3 regions of the Leifsonia sp. Y878 genome follow, and region 2 is predicted to be linked to each of the others. Evidence: predicted binding sites of a transcription regulator. Region 2 holds the regulator's gene; each other region holds the start of a gene.

Region 1 (5,702 bases), on a different contig from region 2:
TTACACCAACTAGCGCAGTGTGTGCGGTCGCGCCCGCTTGTCCGGCGTCGACCGCGATCAGCGTGTTGAAAGGAAGACACCATCATGAGCGACCCACAGAACCCTGACGCTCCGCGCGTCCCAGAGGTGCCCGACGTCCCGGACGTGCCCGACGTGCCAGACGTTCCCCAGGTTCCGGACATTCCGGGGCCGGATGCGCCGCAGGTTCCCGACATTCCCAACCCGCTGGACGACAGGCCAACTGCGGCATCCGCTTCAGCTGCAGATTCCCGCGCGGCAGCGACCGCGTCTTCCACGCCGTCCGAACCGTCCACGCCATCCGGATCATCGACACCGCAGTCCGGCTCGCCATACGGCGGCCCGGCCGCACCGCCGTCATACGGTGCGCCGACTCCGCCGCCGCCCGGCAACGGTGCACCAGGCTACGGTGCACCAGGCTACGGCGCACCGGGTGCCGCTCCATACGGGACACCCGCCGCCAAGCAGCCGGTGCTCAGCATCATCTCGCTGATCGCCGGAATCGTCGGCCTGCTCGGCTTTCCCGTCGTCTTCCTGCCGATCATCGGCGGCATCCTCGGCCTGATCATTCCCGCCGCCGCCGTCGTGCTCGGCTTCCTCGGCAGGTCAAAGGAGCCGCGGGCCAAGGCCATGTGGCTGACCGGAATCATCACCGGATTCGTAGGCCTGGCGATCGCCGTGATCAGCATCATCGGTTGGGCCATCGTCATCGCGACGATTCCCCCCGGTGGCTACCGGTACTATAACTAGCCGGCCAGTGTGGCCGTAGTTTCGACGGTGGGCGCCAGAACTCGGGGCGCCATCCTGCGTTACGCGAGCGCCGCCTCGTGCGTGCGTTGTGCTTAAACCCGGAGGTCGCGTCAATGAACGGGCAACAGAGCGAGTCTGGGGTGCCCAGGGATGAATTCAGTCTGGATCTCACCCGTCCTCCAGCGCCGGTTGAAGGTCAGCTCGATTACGAATCGACGGTGACGGCCCCCACCGAATGGGTGCCGTACGTCTACACGAACTCGGAGATCCAGGCGCTCACCGAGCGACGACAGCTCTCGAACGCGTCCGTCGTCTGTGGCGTGCTCGGCCTGGTGATCGCGGTGTTCGGCATGTGGGGCATCCTGGTCTCACTCGCTGCCATCATCCTGGCGCTCATCGCGCGGCGCACTGAGCGGATGGCCGGGCGAACCTGGCTGCTCGGTTTGGTCGCCGGCATCGTCGGCGTCGTCGTTGCAGCGGGCTGGATCGTGCTGATCACCGCGGTCTTCCCCGGCCGCGTGTAGCCGCGGCCCTGCCCCGCTGTGAGCCGTGCCTCGGCCTATACCGAGCTGGCCACGCGCTCCACCAGCAATGCAACGCGCTTTCCAGCACGCCTCGTCATGATCAGCGTGGCTGAGGCGCTTCCGGTTGGCTTCAGCCGCACCCGCAGGGCAGCCGGGTCAAGGTCAACGCCGCGCTTCTTGATTTCGATGGTGCCGATATCGCGGGCTTTGAGTGCCTGCTTGAGTTTCTTTTCGTCGAACGGCAACTCGTCGATGACACGGAATGCCGTGGCGAACGGTGATTCGATCAGCGTGTCAGACGTGAAGTAGGCGATCCCATCGCTCACCATGCCGGCGTCAGCGGATCGGGCCAGGTCTCCGATGAGCCTGGCGCGAATGACCGCGCCATCGGGCTCGTAAATGTACTGGCCCAGTTCGGCGACATCCACGTCGTCTGCGTCGGCATCCGCTGTCATCTCAGCAACGCCGCCAGGCGTGAGGATGAGCGCGGAACGTCGGATGCCCTCCCTGGTCAATACGCCGAACCACAGCCCCATTTCAACGAGCTGCCCGTCGACCGAGATCCACTGCGCTTCTGCCTCAGCTGGAATCAGGTCGCGATCGTGGCCGGGGCCGAGCTTGACGCCGATGGGGAGGGTTTTCGCGAGGCCGAACACGTAGTCGAGGGAGGGCGAGTAGTCCTCCGGTCTCGTCAGGCGAGACGTGTTCTTGTGGCCGGAGGTGCGCCTGGCCGGATCGAACCAGGCAGCGTCGAATCCGGTGAGGTCGAACGTCTCAGCGTCAGCGTGCTCGACGTGGGCCTGCGGGAACGGCGCCAGGTTGAAACTCGCGACGGTCGCTGTCACTTCGTCGGCGTCGACGGCGGTCACCGCGATGTCCATGGCAGCCATCGCCATTGCGTCGCCCCCGATTCCGCACCCGAGGTCGGCGACTCGATGGAGGCCCGCCCCTGCGAATCGGCCGGCGTGCAGTGCGGCAACGCGCAACCGGGTGGCCTGCTCGAGACCAGCTTCGGTGAACAGCATGCGCTGCGCGAACTCGCCGAACTTGCCCTGCGCCTTCGCGCGCAATTTGGATTGAGTGAGGACGGCTGCGACGAGCCCAGGGGAGTGCCCTGCCTTGCGCAGGTCGGCGACCAGGCGTACGACATCTGCGCTGGATTCGAAGGGGGGAAGTGAGTCAAGAAGACGCAGGCCCTCTGGTGATAACAGCTCGACGAGCTCTGAGCGATCCATTACGTCACGGTAGCACCGATGTCGGTGCCGTCATTGTCTGGCACTCACATTGCGTGAGTGCCAGATGCGCCCTAAACTCGAATTAGCACTCTCGACGTGAGTCTGCCAACCCTTATGTCTTAGTTAAGAAAGAGGTCAACCGTGTCGGTCTCCATCAAGCCGCTCGAGGATCGCATCGTCATCAAGCAGGTCGAGGCAGAGCAGACTACTGCTTCAGGTCTTGTCATTCCTGACACTGCCAAGGAGAAGCCCCAGGAGGGTGAAGTCGTTGCAGTAGGCCCCGGCCGCATTGACGACAACGGCAACCGCATCCCGCTCGACGTCGCTGTCGGCGACAAGGTCATCTATTCCAAGTACGGCGGAACCGAGGTCAAGTTCGGTGGGGAAGACCTGCTGGTCCTCTCGGCACGCGACGTCCTCGCAGTGGTCGTTCGATAGTTTCTCGCTTTTCTCGTCGGGCCCCTGATGCACAGCATCGGGGGCCCGACTTTTTTGTGCGCGGCAGGCGAATCGCCGACCCTAGGATTGACAGATGTCCGCAGACCCCCTCAAAACCCCTGCCGCTCCCTCCGCCGCACTCGCCGCCGCCGGCCGACCGGCCAGGAGTGAGCAGAGCAAGGGGCTGACCTATGCGGTCTCTGCGTATGCGTTGTGGGGCCTGCTGCCGCTGTACTTCCTGCTGCTCGTGCCGACAGGTGCCTTCGAGATCGTCGCGTGGCGCGTGCTGTTCTCGCTCGTCTTCTGTGCGCTGCTGATCACAGTCACGCGCAAGTGGGGAGCTCTCACCGCGGTGTTCGCGAAGCCGCGGGTCGTGTGGACGATGGGGCTGGCCGGTGCTCTTATCTATGTCAACTGGCAGACCTACGTCTTCGCTGCGGTCAGCGGGCACGTCCTTGAGGCCGCGCTCGGCTATTTCATCAACCCGATCGTCACGATCTTCCTCGGCGTCATCGTGCTCAGGGAGCGCCTGCGCGTGGTGCAGTGGATCGCGGTGGGAATCAGCGTGATCGCCGTCGGCGTTCTCACCGTCGGCTACGGCTCCGTGCCCTGGATATCCCTGATCCTCGCCTTCTCCTTCGGCTCGTACGGCCTGATCAAGAAGCGCGTCGGCAACGACGTGGATGCCGTGACGGGCCTCACGCTGGAGACCGCGTGGCTCGCTCCGATCGCCATCATCCAGCTCATCGTCGTCGCCGCGCTGTCTGGGTTGACCATCGGCACCATCTCTCCATGGCACACGATGGGACTGCTTGCGGCGGGCGTCGCGACAGCGGTTCCGCTCCTCTTCTTCGCAGCGGCGGCCAGCCGACTGCCGCTCACCTTCCTGGGCTTGACCCAGTACATCGCTCCCGTGCTGCAGTTCCTGGTTGGGGTGTTCGTGCTGGGAGAAGAGATGCCGCCAGAACGGCTCATCGGTTTCGCTCTGGTCTGGGTCGCGTTGATTGTGCTGACGATCGACATGATCGTCTCCGGTCGCGCGCCGCGGCGCGTATCGCTCGAACCGGTCTAAGCGGCCGATACGCTCTGGATGCACCAGCCACCGAAAGGACCATGATGCTTCGCCGCACCGTTGCCGCCCTCCTGGGTCTTGCCGTCGTCATTCCGCTGGCTGTGACCGCCTGCTCGTCAGAGCCGTTGGCGCCGACGCCAACGCCGACGAGTGCGACCGCCAGGGTCGTTCCATCCGGCGACGGCGTGCTCCGCATCGGAACGCTCTTCCCGATGACGGGCGACGCCGCCGGATCCGGCGCCGCGCAGGTCGCGGGAGCCCAGCTGGCCGCCCGTGAAATCGCTGAGCAGGGCGGGGTGCGCGGGCAACCGCTCGAGATCATCCACCGCAATTCGGCCGGGGATCTCGTGACCGCGCTGGCCGACCTTGTCGCGCGCGGCGTCGACGTGCTGGTGTGGGATGTGACACGAGAGTTGCCTGCCGATGTGGCGTCATCCGCTCGCTCGTCAGGTATGGCCGTCATCTCACTGTATGACCTCGTGAATGGTGGCACTGCGCTTGCGGCCAGCGGCGAGTTCGGGATCCGACTGAACAGCGCCGATCCGGGGCTCGCGGAGACGACCGGAGGGTCCGAAGCCTACGACGCTGTCGTGGTGAGCGCCCTGGCTGCCGTGGTCAGCGACGACGATGGCGGCGCATCCGTTGCAGCTGGACTGCGACAGGTGGCCTCAGGAGAGGTTGACTGCGCGTCGTGGGGGGAATGCCTGAGCATTTTGGCCGACGACCAGCACATCAGCTACGGCGGCGCGAGCGGGACGCTCACAGCTCTCACGCAATAAATACTCGCTCAGATCACAAATCGTAACGATTTGGGTCGGTTTACACGGTTGTTACATCGTTGTCTTGTTTCAGGTGCTTCCTGTCAATACTGTGACAGGACGGTAGCTAGTTGGCTGCTGTGTTCTCTTTAGTATCCCTAGCCCCAAGGAGCAACATGAGCGTATTCGCGAAGGCCTCGGCCTCCCGCTCAGTACGGGCAGTAGTCACTGGTATCGCCATGGTCGGCGTCAGCGCACTCCTGCTCACTGGATGCAGCAACAGCACGGCCGAGACACCCGGCGAGACCGCTTCGCCCGCCGCGAGCGGTGACGCGCAGCCGATCACAGCCGGCGACCGCGATCTCGCACTGAAGATCGGCACGATTCTTCCCCAGAGTGGCGCTCTCGCGTTCCTCGGCCCGCCCGAAGAAGCCGGTGTCAACCTGGCCGTTCAGGAAATCAACGAGGCAGGCCTCGGCATCGACATCGAAGCCATCCTGCGTGACTCCGGTGACACCACCACAGACACAGCAACTGTCTCGGTCACCGACCTGCTGTCGCAGAAGGTTTCGGCGATTGTCGGAGCAGCATCGTCCGGCGTCTCCAAGACCGTCATCGACACCATCACCGGTGCCGGCGTCGTGCAGTTCTCGCCGGCTAACACCTCGGCAGACTTCACCGACTACCCCGACAACGGCCTGTTCTGGCGTACGGCTCCCTCCGACGTGTTGCAGGGTGAAGTACTCGGTAACCTGATCGCTGAAGACGGAAACTCCACCCTCGGCCTCATCGTGCTGAACGACTCCTACGGAACCGGCCTCGCCGAGTCCGTTACCGCAGCATTTGAAGGCGCCGGCGGCAAGGTTGTCGCTCAGTCGCTCTTCAACGAAGGTGACTCCAACTTCGC
Region 2 (5,702 bases):
TTCCTGCAGGTTGAAGGCCAGGAGGATGTCGCGCTGAATGCCGAACATCTCCTTCTCTTCGTCTGGCTCTGCGTGGTCGAAGCCCAGCAGATGCAGGATGCCGTGGGTCGTGAGCAACAACAGTTCGTCGAGGGTGCTGTGATTGGCCGCAATGGCCTGTTCCTCTGCGACCTGCGGGCACAGCACGATGTCACCGAGCAGCCCCGGGGGCGTCTCAACCTCTGCGGTGCCAGGACGCAGCTCGTCCATGGGGAAGCTCAGGACGTCGGTGGGGCCAGGCTCATCCATCCACTGCACGTGCAGCTGCTCCATGGCGCCCTCGTCCACCAGGACGATGGCAAGGTCGGCATCCGCGTGCACGTGCATCGCATCGAGTGCGAATGCGGCCAACCGCAGGATGGCGGCCTCGTCGACGGGAATCGCCGACTCGTTGTTGATTTCGATGCTCAACTCTGTCTCCGTTTCGGGATGCGATCGCGCACAGAACCGGAGCGACGCTCGGCTCGGTTGGCGAAATCGCGGGCTTGTTCGCTTTCGTAGCGCTGCGCCTGCTTGTGGGCGTCGTACTCGGTGTACGCATCGACGATGCGGCCAACGAGCGAGTGACGCACAACGTCAGCACTGGTCAGGCGGGAAAAATGGATGTCATCGATGTTGTCGAGGACGCGGGTCACGAGACGCAGGCCGCTGGATCCGGCTGGGAGGTCGACCTGGGTGATGTCGCCGGTGACGACCATCTTCGACCCGAACCCGAGGCGGGTGAGGAACATCTTCATCTGCTCTGGCGTGGTGTTCTGCGCTTCATCGAGCACGACGAACGAGGAGTTCAGGGTGCGTCCGCGCATGTAGGCCAGCGGGGCGACCTCGATGGTTCCTGCCGCGAGAAGCTTGGGAACCAGCTCAGGGTCCATCATCTCGTTCAGTGCGTCGTAGAGGGGGCGCAGGTACGGGTCGATCTTGTCGGTGAGGGTTCCTGGCAGGAATCCGAGTCGCTCGCCGGCCTCGACGGCCGGTCGGGTGAGGATGATCCGTTCGACTTCTTTGCGCTGCAGTGCCTGGACGGCCTTGGCCATCGCGAGGTACGTCTTGCCGGTTCCGGCCGGTCCGATGCCGAACACGATCGTGTGCTCGTCGATCGCGTCGACGTAGTCCTTCTGGCCCAGGGTCTTTGGGCGGATGCTCTTGCCGCGCGACGTGAGAATCGCCTGGCCGAGCATCTCTGACGGGCTGCGTGTGCTGTCGTCGTTCAGGATCTTCGCCGAGGTCGTCACCTCGGTCTCCCCGAGGTCCTGGCCGTTGTGGATCATCAACTGCAACTCCTCCATCAGACGTCTGACGGCTTCCACCTGCACGGCGGGGCCGGTCAGCGTGATTTCGTTACCGCGCACATGCACGCTCACGCTGGGGTACTGCTTTTCAATGGTGGTCAGGAACCTGTCCTGCGGCCCCAGGAGGCGCACCATGGCGATACCGTCAATGTGGATTCGTGCCTCGGCCACATCCACGGGCGCCGGGTTCACGACCGCCGGGTTCACCGGCGCCGGATTCACTGCCGGATCCGCATTCACGGCCGGCCCCTCGTTAGCGTCCGCCAAGGGATCCCTCAGCGAGGTGGCCGCCGAGCAGGTGCGCGTGCACGTGGAATACCGTCTGACCGGCATCCGCCCCGGTATTGAACACCAGGCGGAACTGTCCGTTCGTGCGTTCGACAGCGATCTCGTTCGCGACAGCGACGAGTTCGGCAAGCAGTGCAGGATCACCGGCGGCAAGCTCAGCCACGTTTCGGTATGCCTCCGTCTTCACCGTGATCACGATGTGAACCGGTGCCTGTGGGGCGATGTCCTCGAACGCGATGACGCGATCGGTTTCGGCCACGATGGTGGCCGGGATCTCGCGCGCGATGATGCGGCTGAAGATCGACGGTGCTGCACTCTCGGTATGACCCGCGCTTGAAGAAGACATATCTCTATCTTAAGCGGCGCTTACCAACGGTGAAGCGTTGCGTTCAGGATCGCCAGGGCGGCCGGTCCTGCTGTCGACGTGCGGAGGACCGTCTCGCCCAGGCGAACCTGGGTTGCCCCTGCCGCCTCGAGCATCGACAGCTCAGAGGGGGCGATGCCGCCCTCTGGTCCGACGACGAGCACGATGTCCCTGTCGTCGGGTGCACTGCCGTCACTGGCACTGTCGTCACTGGCACTGTCGCCGACGCTGAATTCAGTGAGTCGGAGTGACGCGGTCGGCTCCAGCAGCAGCATCCGCGTCTCGGCCGCGAGTTTCACCAGCTGTTTGGTGGTCACGAGGTCGGCGACATCAGGCAGCCACGGGCGAATCGACTGCTTGCTCGCCTCGCGCACGATGGCGGCCCAGCGTTCCCTGCCCTTTGCGACCTTCGCGCCGTCCCAGCGCGAGATCGAGCGGGCGGCTGCCCACGGAATGACCCCGTCGACACCGAGCTCTGTCGCCGCCTGGATGGCCAGTTCGTCACGGTCACCCTTGGCGAGGGCCTGCACCAAACGGATGCGAGGGGTCGCCGCCGCGTGCAGCGTCGCTTCGTCGACGCGCAGCGTCAGCTCGCCGGACTCGGCCGTGACCACGGTGCCGGAGAGCACCAGGCCATGACCGTTTCCGAGCAGCAGCGACTCGCCGGGGCGAACCCGGCTGACCGTCACCGCGTGCTTGGCTTCGCTGCCGCCGATGCGCACGATGGCACCGGCGGAACAGTCTTCAGGGCGCAGCGATTCGTCCAGGTAGAAATGGGCCATCAGGATCTAGCCGAGGAAGCGATCGCGCAGCTTGGAGAACAGGCCCTGCTGGAACTGGCTGAGCTCTGGGGCGTGCCCCTTGTGCCTGGCCGCGAACTGCTGGATGAGTTCCTTCTCCTTGTGATCGAGCTTCGTCGGGGTGACGACCTGGATGCCGATCTTCAGGTCTCCTCGGCCGCTGCCGCGCAGCTTGGTGATGCCGCGGTCCTTGATGGTGAGGATCTCGGCGCTCTGGGTGCCGGGCTTCAGGTCGATCTCGATGTCGCCGTCGAGACCCTTGAGCGTCGTGGTCGTGCCGAGGATGGCATCCGCCATTTGCACTTCGAGCGTGCAGAGCAGGTCGTCGCCGTTGCGGCTGAAGATGTCGTGGTGACGTACCTTCATCTCGAGGTACAGGTCACCGTTCGGGCCGCCAGCGGGGCCGGCCTCTCCACTGCCTGGCATCTGCAGGCGGAGACCGGTGTCGACGCCGGCGGGGATGTCGACGGCCACGGTGCGACGGGCGCGAACACGGCCCTGTCCCTGGCAGGTGACGCACGGCGTTGCGATGATGGTGCCGTAGCCGCGGCAGGTGCCACAGGGGCTTGACGTCATCACGTTGCCGAGCAGGGAGCGCACTGCGCGCTGGATGCTTCCGGTGCCGTGGCAGATGTCGCAGGTGACGGGCGACGTGCCCGGCTGGCAGCAGCTGCCGTTGCAGGTCTCACAGACGATGGCCGTGTCGACCTCGAGGTCGCGGTGCGTGCCGAAGATGACCTCTTCGAGGTCAACCTCGACGCGGATGAGTGCATCCTGGCCGCGTTCACGACGTGAGCGGGGTCCGCGACTGCCGCCGCCACCGCCGCCACCGAAGAACGTCTCGAAGATGTCGCCGAAGTTTCCGAAGTTGCCGCCGTCGAATCCGCCACCGCCCTGGCCGCCCATGTCATATTGCTGGCGCTGCTTCGGGTCGCTCAGGACGTCGTAGGCGTGCGTGACGAGTTTGAACTGTTCCGATGCTTCAGCACCAGGATTCACATCGGGGTGGAGCTGCCTGGCAAGGCGACGGTACGCCTTCTTGATCTCATCGATCGTTGCGTCTTTGGAAACGCCCAGGACTTCGTAGTGGTCAGCCAAAAGCGGCTCTCCTTGTTGATCTGTGTGCGGGAAAGTGGATATAAAAGCTAGTTCTCACCGAGATGACGGGAGAGGTATCTGGCAACAGCGCGTACCGCAGCCATGTTGTTCGAGTAGTCCATGCGAGTCGGACCGAGCACACCCAGCCTGGCCAGGTCGCCGCCGGCTGAGGTGTATCCACTGGTGAGAACGGATGTCTCCCCCAGCCCGAATGACGCATTCTCACGTCCGATGCTCACCGAGACACCGTGCTGGTCGGCCACCATCTCACCGAAGAGGCGAAGCAGGACAACCTGCTCCTCAATCGCTTCGAGCACGGGGTAGATACTGCCACTGAAGTCTTCCTCAGTGCGCACCAGGTTCGCAGCTCCTGCCATCACCAGGCGGTCGTGGCGGTTCGCCCCGACCTGTTCGATGAGGGTGGACACGATCACGCCGAGCAGATCGGCTTCGACGGCAGGGCCGAAGTCGCCGGCATCCGTCAGCGTTTTGGCTGCCTCTGTCATGGTCGACCCACCGACAGACTGGTTGAGCCGGGCACGGATCGAGGCAAGCTGCTGCTCATCGACAGCACGGGGCAGGTCGATGACGCGCTGTTCAACCCGACCGGAGTCGGTGATCAGCACGGACAACACTCGGTGATCAGTCAGCGGCACGAGTTCGACGTGGCGAACGCGGGCTCGGGACAGTGACGGGTACTGCACGAGGGCAACCTGCTTCGTCAGCTGTGACAAAAGTCGTACGCTGCGAGCCAGCACCTCGTCGAGGTCGGAGGACTGACCGAGGAAGGTTTCGATCGCCTGGCGCGCAGCCGGAGTCAGCGGGCGCACATTGGCGAGGTGATCGACGAAAAGCCGGTAGCCCTTGTCGGTGGGGATGCGCCCCGACGAGGTGTGCGGGGCGGCGATCAGCTCTTCTTCTTCGAGCAGCGCCATGTCATTGCGAATCGTCGCGGCCGACACACCAAAGGAATGCCTGTCAACGATCGATTTCGATCCGACCGGCTCGCGAGAGGCGACGTAGTCCTGAACGATGACGCGCAAGACTTCAAGGCTGCGTTCGGAAACCATGCAGTTACAGTCCCCTCTTCACTCGGCGTTTAGGTCGGCGCCCGCATACTCTTCGCGTTAGCACTCGCATTGACTGAGTGCCAATCATATCGCGTCTACCTGTGCCTTCATTGATTGCCAACCGGAGTTTCACCGCAGTAGCGTTGGCATACAGAACGGCGCGCGAGATTGGCATGACCGCCTGGAGCGTGCAATCGTCTGAAAGGCGCGATCATGACTGATCCGGATGCACAGACTCCCCCAGAACCGCCAGACGGCGAGGAACAGCCGCCGCCCGGCTTCCGGCAGTCTTACGTTCCGCCGAACCCGAATGCCACCCTGTCGACAATGGACGACCGGCAGTGGGCCTCGCTGGCCCATCTGGGCGGTATTTTCGGGTTCCTTCCCTCGCTTATCATCTGGCTTGTCTTCAGACAGCGCGGTCCGTTCACCAACGTGGAAGCCAAGGAAGCACTCAACTTCCAGATCACCCTGTCGATCGGGTACGTGGTGATCTACGTCGTCAGCTTCATCGTCACCGTCGTGACCTTCGGCCTGATCTCGTTCATCGGCCTGTTGTTCTGGGTGCTCTGGATCCTCGGTGTCATCTTTTCCATCCTCGGCTTCATGAAGGCGAAGGATGGGTACCACTATCGCTACCCGTACGCCATCCGCTTCATCGGATAGCCGGCTTTACCAAATACGGGCTTGACCAATACGGGCTTGACCAATACGGGCTTGACCAAACAGTGGTCACGGAGCCCGCGGATGACGT
Region 3 (5,702 bases), on a different contig from region 2:
TCGAGTTCGCTGCTAATTCTCGCGGCGATGTCGGCTGCGTGCGGAACGACAGTCACGCGGACGGTGTGGGTTTCTTCAGGATTCTCAGAGACGGAGTCGACACCCCACATGCACTCCAATGATCCGGAATTCCGGGCGGCAGCCGCCCAGATCCCGTCACGCCCGGCCACGTCGGCCCGCTGAACCCCCGGCAGTGGTTCGCCGAAAATGGCATCGACGGTTGCTTGCGGGAGTAGATCGCTGCAGCTGCCTGGCACCAGCTGCACAGGCCAGGTGACGGGTTCAGGCGTTGGACTGGGCGCGGGCGCTGCCGTCACCGATGGGGATACGGATGGAGTTACCGAAGGCGCTGCCGCGGCACATCCTGCCATCCCGACGACGAGCAGTACGGCGAGAGCTGAACGAATCCCCACATTCTTCATGAGCCAAGGCTAACGGCAGGAATCATAGGTCCGGGCGACATCCGCTCTCGATCGGATCACGATAGCCCCGCGCAGCCGATACAACGACGCTGGGCGCCTCCCGAAGGAGACGCCCAGCGTGTGAAGCAGGTGAAGCGGTGAACTACTAAGCGGACTTAGAAGTCCATGCCACCGGTCGGGTCGCCAGCAGGAGCAGAGTTCTTCTCCGGCTTGTCGGCGACAACGGCCTCGGTGGTGAGGAACAGGCCAGCGATCGACGATGCGTTCAGCAGCGCGGAGCGGGTGACCTTTACCGGGTCATTGATTCCGGCAGCGATCATGTCAACGTACTCACCGGTCGCGGCGTTGAGGCCGTGTCCGACGGGCAGGTTGCGCACCTTGTCTGCAACAACGCCCGGCTCCATGCCGGCGTTGAGTGCGATCTGCTTGAGCGGAGCGTCGATGGCAACGCGCACGATGTTCGCGCCAGTTGCCTCGTCGCCGACGAGGTCAAGGACTGCCTTGCTCTCGAATGCGGCCTTGCCAGCCTGGATGAGCGCAACGCCACCACCGGCGACGATGCCCTCTTCGACAGCTGCCTTTGCGTTACGGACTGCATCTTCGATGCGGTGCTTGCGCTCCTTGAGCTCAACCTCCGTAGCGGCGCCGGCCTTGATGACTGCAACGCCACCAGCAAGCTTCGCGAGACGCTCCTGGAGCTTCTCACGGTCGTAGTCGCTGTCGGTGTTCTCGATCTCGGCACGGATCTGGGCGACACGGCCGGCAATTGCCTCCACGTCTCCAGCGCCCTCGACGATGGTGGTCTCGTCCTTGGTGATAACGACCTTGCGGGCGTTACCGAGAAGGTCGAGGGTCACGTTCTCGAGCTTGAGGCCAACCTCTTCAGAGATGACCTGACCACCGGTGAGGATGGCGATGTCCTGCAGCTGCGCCTTGCGACGGTCGCCGAAGCCAGGAGCCTTGACGGCAACCGACTTGAAGATGCCACGGATCTTGTTCACAACGAGCGTGGCCAGAGCCTCGCCGTCGACGTCCTCAGCAATGATGAGGAGCTGCTTGCCGGTCTGGATGACCTTGTCAACGATCGGCAGCAGGTCCTTGATGTTGGAGACCTTGGAGTTGACGATCAGGATGTAGGGGTCTTCGAAGACCGCTTCCTGACGGTCGGGGTCGGTGACGAAGTATGCCGACAGGAAGCCCTTGTCGAAGCGCATGCCCTCGGTGAGTTCGAGCTCGGTGCCGAAGGTGTTCGACTCCTCGACGGTGACAACACCTTCCTTGCCGACCTTGTCGATTGCCTCAGCGATGATCGCGCCGATTTCGGCGTCGCCGGCAGAGATGGATGCGGTGGCCGCGATCTCTTCCTTGGTCTCGATCTCCTTGGCGCTGGCGATGAGTTCGGCGATGACTGCTGCAGTCGCCTTCTCGATGCCGCGCTTCAGGCTGATCGGGTCAGCGCCGGCTGCAACGTTGCGCAGTCCTTCGCGAACCAGTGCCTGAGCCAGGACGGTTGCGGTCGTGGTGCCATCGCCTGCGACGTCGTCAGTCTTCTTGGCGACCTCCTTGACGAGCTCAGCACCGATCTTCTCGTACGGGTCGTCGAGTTCGATCTCCTTGGCGATGGACACGCCATCGTTGGTGATCGTGGGAGCGCCCCACTTCTTTTCGAGCACGACGTTGCGTCCGCGCGGGCCGAGGGTGACCTTGACCGTGTCAGCGAGGATGTTCAGGCCGCGCTCAAGGCCACGACGGGCCTCTTCATTGAAAGCAATGATCTTTGCCATGTGTGTTTCTCGTCCCTCCCGGACGTTCCAAAAAAGTGGTGGGTTAGCACTCAAATAACGAGAGTGCTAAGTCGATTCTGGCACTCTGATGCCGAGAGTGCAAGTAATCGGCGGGCCGCTATGGCAGCAGTTCCACCGAGCCCTGGTCTGTCGGGACCAGCTCAATCCAGGTGTTGCCCGCCGCGAGTCGAATCGTGACGCCGTTGTCGTCAACCAGACGGATCGGAGCAGCCTGCGCGTCCTTGAACCAGGTCGCGTGAATGCTCTTGCCGCCGGTCGAGACCCACGCCTCTCCGGTGCCGATCATCGTCGTTTTCGGAACGTCTCCGTACGTCCAGTCGATCTCGACCCGCAGCACGACAACGTTGGTCGACGCCAGCTGATGGTCGTCGCTGTCGAGGTCGGGTTCACCCTCCTGCGACCGCAGGTATGCCCCGTCGGCTACCGACCACGTCCAGCTCGGCCACCGCGCGTCAGAGAATCGTGTGTTGATGGTGCCCGTTGGCACGCCATCGACAACGGCAGACGAACCGGAGGCAGTGGCTGCATACGCGAACTGCTGCAGAGGAGGAGTGAGCTCCGCGTGCTGGGCGATGAGTTCCCTGGCCTTCACCACGACATCGTGCGGAGAGTCCTTGCCATCGATCCGGTAGAAGAGGCCTGCCTCGTCATAGTCGAAGACCGCATTCACGACATCGGTGCGCTTCATCATGTCGATGAACTGCTCCTGGCCACCTGAGTAGGCGACGATGCCACCCAGTGGTGCGATGATGTCGGGGTCCATCGGTCGGATCGAGCGCACCGGCCCGAGGAGATCGGGGACATCTGACTGCCAGACTGCGACGTAGCGGGTGATGCCACCCTCCACGAGTTCTTCGAAGACGATGTCGGTGCGCTCCAGGCCGATCTGGGGGCGAGCGTCACTGTGGTTGTCGATCTTCGCGGCGAGCGACGGGTTCTGCAGGCTTCCCGCCGGAATGGTCGTCCCTCGGAGCGGTGCAAGTTCGGTGGCGTCTGGCTCCTCGTATGACGAGTGGCGCTGTGCGGCATCCGCTGTCGAAGCCGCCGATGGTTCGACGGCAGAGCAACCCCCAAGGAGCAGTGCGGCAGGCACGGCCAATGCAAACATCGAAACGAGAAGACGGGGGCGCGAGGAGGCTCTCAGGTTCGAAGTCACGACCCAAACACTAATGCCGCCCGGAGTACCGGACGGCGTTAGCTGGGGCGTGCCCCGAAATTTGCGTGCTAGATGTGAGGTGCTTGATACGGATGCCTGATACGGACTAGAGCGGACGAACCGCTTCAGCCTGCGGGCCCTTGGCACCCGTTCCAACCTCGAAGACGACCGCTTGGCCTTCTTCGAGGACTTTGTAGCCGTTCATGTCAATGGCGGAGTAGTGAACGAATACGTCCTGCCCTCCCTCGTCAACCGTGATGAAGCCGAAGCCCTTCTCAGCGTTGAACCATTTAACGGTGCCGTTCGCCATGTGTTACTCCCCTTGGTGCGTAGTGCGTGGTACATATCCACGTCCAGATACTAGCCAAACGCAGCCAAAAGAAAATAGCTGTGACCACCTTAAACGTCGCGAAATGGCAACAATTTACACGACGTTAATGCGATGGACCACCCGCCGATTCACGCGGTCGGCGGCACGGGTTCTGAAGGGGGGTGAGCCTAGCCTGCGGGAACGAAGTCGTTGCCCACCACGACGGTGATGGCCGCGCCGCTTTCCGCGAAGTCGGGTGACAGCAGGGTGGTGGCGCCTGGAATGGCGCTTGCAACGCCGAGTGCCGCTCCCTCGAGAGTCGGGTCCTGGTAGTACACGACGGTCGTCGGGACGTCTTCGGTGCTGGCGTTCGAGGTTGCGCCAACGCTCCAGCCGGCATCCGTCAAGGTCTGTCCGACGGCTGCAGCAACACCAGTGCCTGGCGTTCCGTTCAGCACCGTGATGCTGATGCTCGGGTCAAGAGTGGCCTCCGGTGTCGGAGCGACAGTTTCAGCCGGTGCTTCCTCTGTGGGAGCGGCTGCGGTGCTGCTCGCTGCGCCAGGCAACTCAAAGTTGAGCCTGTCGTTGAGGGCGAGAAGGCCGACGGCCCCCAGGCCGACGAGCACGATCGTCGCGAAGAGGGCCCAGGCGAAGGTGACCCAGCCTTTCCTTCTACTTCCGACGGCGCGGTGGGCTCCGACGCGTTCAGTCGTGTGCGGCAGGGTATCGAAGCGGTCTTTCGCAGGTTTTTTCGGCATCGTCTGTCTGATTCAGTCCTCGGTAGGGTGGTCACTCGGTTGGCTGGAGTCGGCGTTGATCGATCGACGCGCCCGTGACTCTGCCCTGGCCTCACGCATCCGGTGCAGTCGATTCACCAGCATCGGGTCATGGACAAGCGCGCCCGGATTGTCGATGAGCGCGCCTAATACTTGATAGTACCGGGCAGACGACAGCCCCAACTCAGAGCGGATGGCCTCTTCTTTGGCGCCGACATGCCGCCACCACTGTCGTTCAAAGGCCAGGACAGCCAGGTCTCGTTCTGACAGGTCGGTGTGCGTGGTCGCAGAACTCATCTGGGTGGCTGACCGCATTTGGGTGGCTGACTGCGCAGTGCCGTTCGACAGCGAGGTGCCCGCGCTTGAATCCTGTACGTTCCGCACCCGTGCCTCCTCTGTTGCCGCGTGGCTGGTCCGAGCCACTGGCACGGTTAGCGTCATCCTATTTGGGAGCGCCTGAGAGTTCGCGGAAGCGGCACGGCGCGCGGGCAAGTCGGCGGTGTCGCGCTGGAGCGTGCCGCGAGAGACCAGTGGAATGGAATGCCGAGGGGCTGCCGCGAGTTTAGGCTTGTGGAGTGTGTGAGCTGGCAGTTTCCAGCTCTGCTGACGAAGGGACGCACCATGGACTACGAAGTACAGAAGTCTGACGCCGAATGGCGTGAGGAGCTGACCCCTGATCAGTACGCGGTTCTGCGCGGAGCAGCGACCGAACGGGCCTGGACAGGCGAGTTGCTCGATGAGAGCCGCTCTGGTGTCTACACCTGCGGCGCCTGCAACGCCGAGTTGTTCAAGAGCGGTACCAAGTTCGATTCCGGATGCGGATGGCCGAGCTTCTACGAGTCAGTGCGCCCTGACGCGGTCGAGCTGATCGAAGATCACTCACTGGGCATGGCACGCACGGAAGTACGGTGCGCGAAATGTGGATCCCACCTCGGCCACGTCTTCGATGACGGCTTCGGCACCCCCACGGGCGACCGCTACTGCATGAACTCGATCTCGCTGAACTTCAAAGAAGCGTAAGCAGCACAGCGCCGTAAGTAGTACAGACGAGCCGCCGGATTCGCCTCAGCATGAGGTGAGTGCGGCGGCTTCGTTATGCGCTCGGCGCGGGTGGCGGAGCCGTCGAAGCCCTGACGATGAGGTCGGCTCGAAGTGGCTCCACCGGGCTCGCGTCGCGCTTCTCGATCATGTCGATCACCTGGGTTGCCGCTGCGCGCCCCACCTCTTCGAACG

What was found. The regulator HrcA, encoded in region 2, represses chaperone genes, less so after heat shock. The targets are predictions, from matches to a motif close to TTNGCACTCGNNNNNNNCGAGTGCNAA.
Region 1: the regulator HrcA is predicted to act here: its motif matches at 2,565-2,591, upstream of groES (co-chaperone GroES).
Region 3: the regulator HrcA is predicted to act here: its motif matches at 2,250-2,276, upstream of groL (chaperonin GroEL).

The regions. Positions count from the first base shown of each region.
Region 1 is NZ_JBYHFS010000003.1:159,506-165,207, forward strand. It holds gene AC25Y4_RS11860 (DUF4190 domain-containing protein) at 1-13, shown strand, start outside; gene AC25Y4_RS11865 (DUF4190 domain-containing protein) at 85-768, shown strand; gene AC25Y4_RS11870 (hypothetical protein) at 987-1,292, shown strand; gene AC25Y4_RS11875 (class I SAM-dependent methyltransferase) at 1,328-2,527, opposite strand; gene groES (co-chaperone GroES) at 2,669-2,965, shown strand; gene rarD (EamA family transporter RarD) at 3,060-4,037, shown strand; gene AC25Y4_RS11890 (ABC transporter substrate-binding protein) at 4,079-4,816, shown strand; gene AC25Y4_RS11895 (ABC transporter substrate-binding protein) at 4,972-5,702, shown strand, end outside.
Region 2 is NZ_JBYHFS010000001.1:661,861-667,562, reverse strand. It holds gene ybeY (rRNA maturation RNase YbeY) at 1-450, opposite strand, end outside; gene AC25Y4_RS03115 (PhoH family protein) at 447-1,463, opposite strand; gene AC25Y4_RS03110 (histidine triad nucleotide-binding protein) at 1,582-1,962, opposite strand; gene AC25Y4_RS03105 (16S rRNA (uracil(1498)-N(3))-methyltransferase) at 1,983-2,762, opposite strand; gene dnaJ (molecular chaperone DnaJ) at 2,769-3,878, opposite strand; gene hrcA (heat-inducible transcriptional repressor HrcA) at 3,926-4,948, opposite strand; gene AC25Y4_RS03090 (DUF4870 domain-containing protein) at 5,162-5,614, shown strand.
Region 3 is NZ_JBYHFS010000003.1:309,654-315,355, reverse strand. It holds gene AC25Y4_RS12620 (hypothetical protein) at 1-422, opposite strand, end outside; gene groL (chaperonin GroEL) at 578-2,206, opposite strand; gene AC25Y4_RS12610 (DUF3048 domain-containing protein) at 2,325-3,335, opposite strand; gene AC25Y4_RS12605 (cold-shock protein) at 3,490-3,693, opposite strand; gene AC25Y4_RS12600 (LytR C-terminal domain-containing protein) at 3,882-4,451, opposite strand; gene AC25Y4_RS12595 (DUF3263 domain-containing protein) at 4,464-4,853, opposite strand; gene msrB (peptide-methionine (R)-S-oxide reductase MsrB) at 5,091-5,489, shown strand; gene AC25Y4_RS12585 (LacI family DNA-binding transcriptional regulator) at 5,563-5,702, opposite strand, start outside.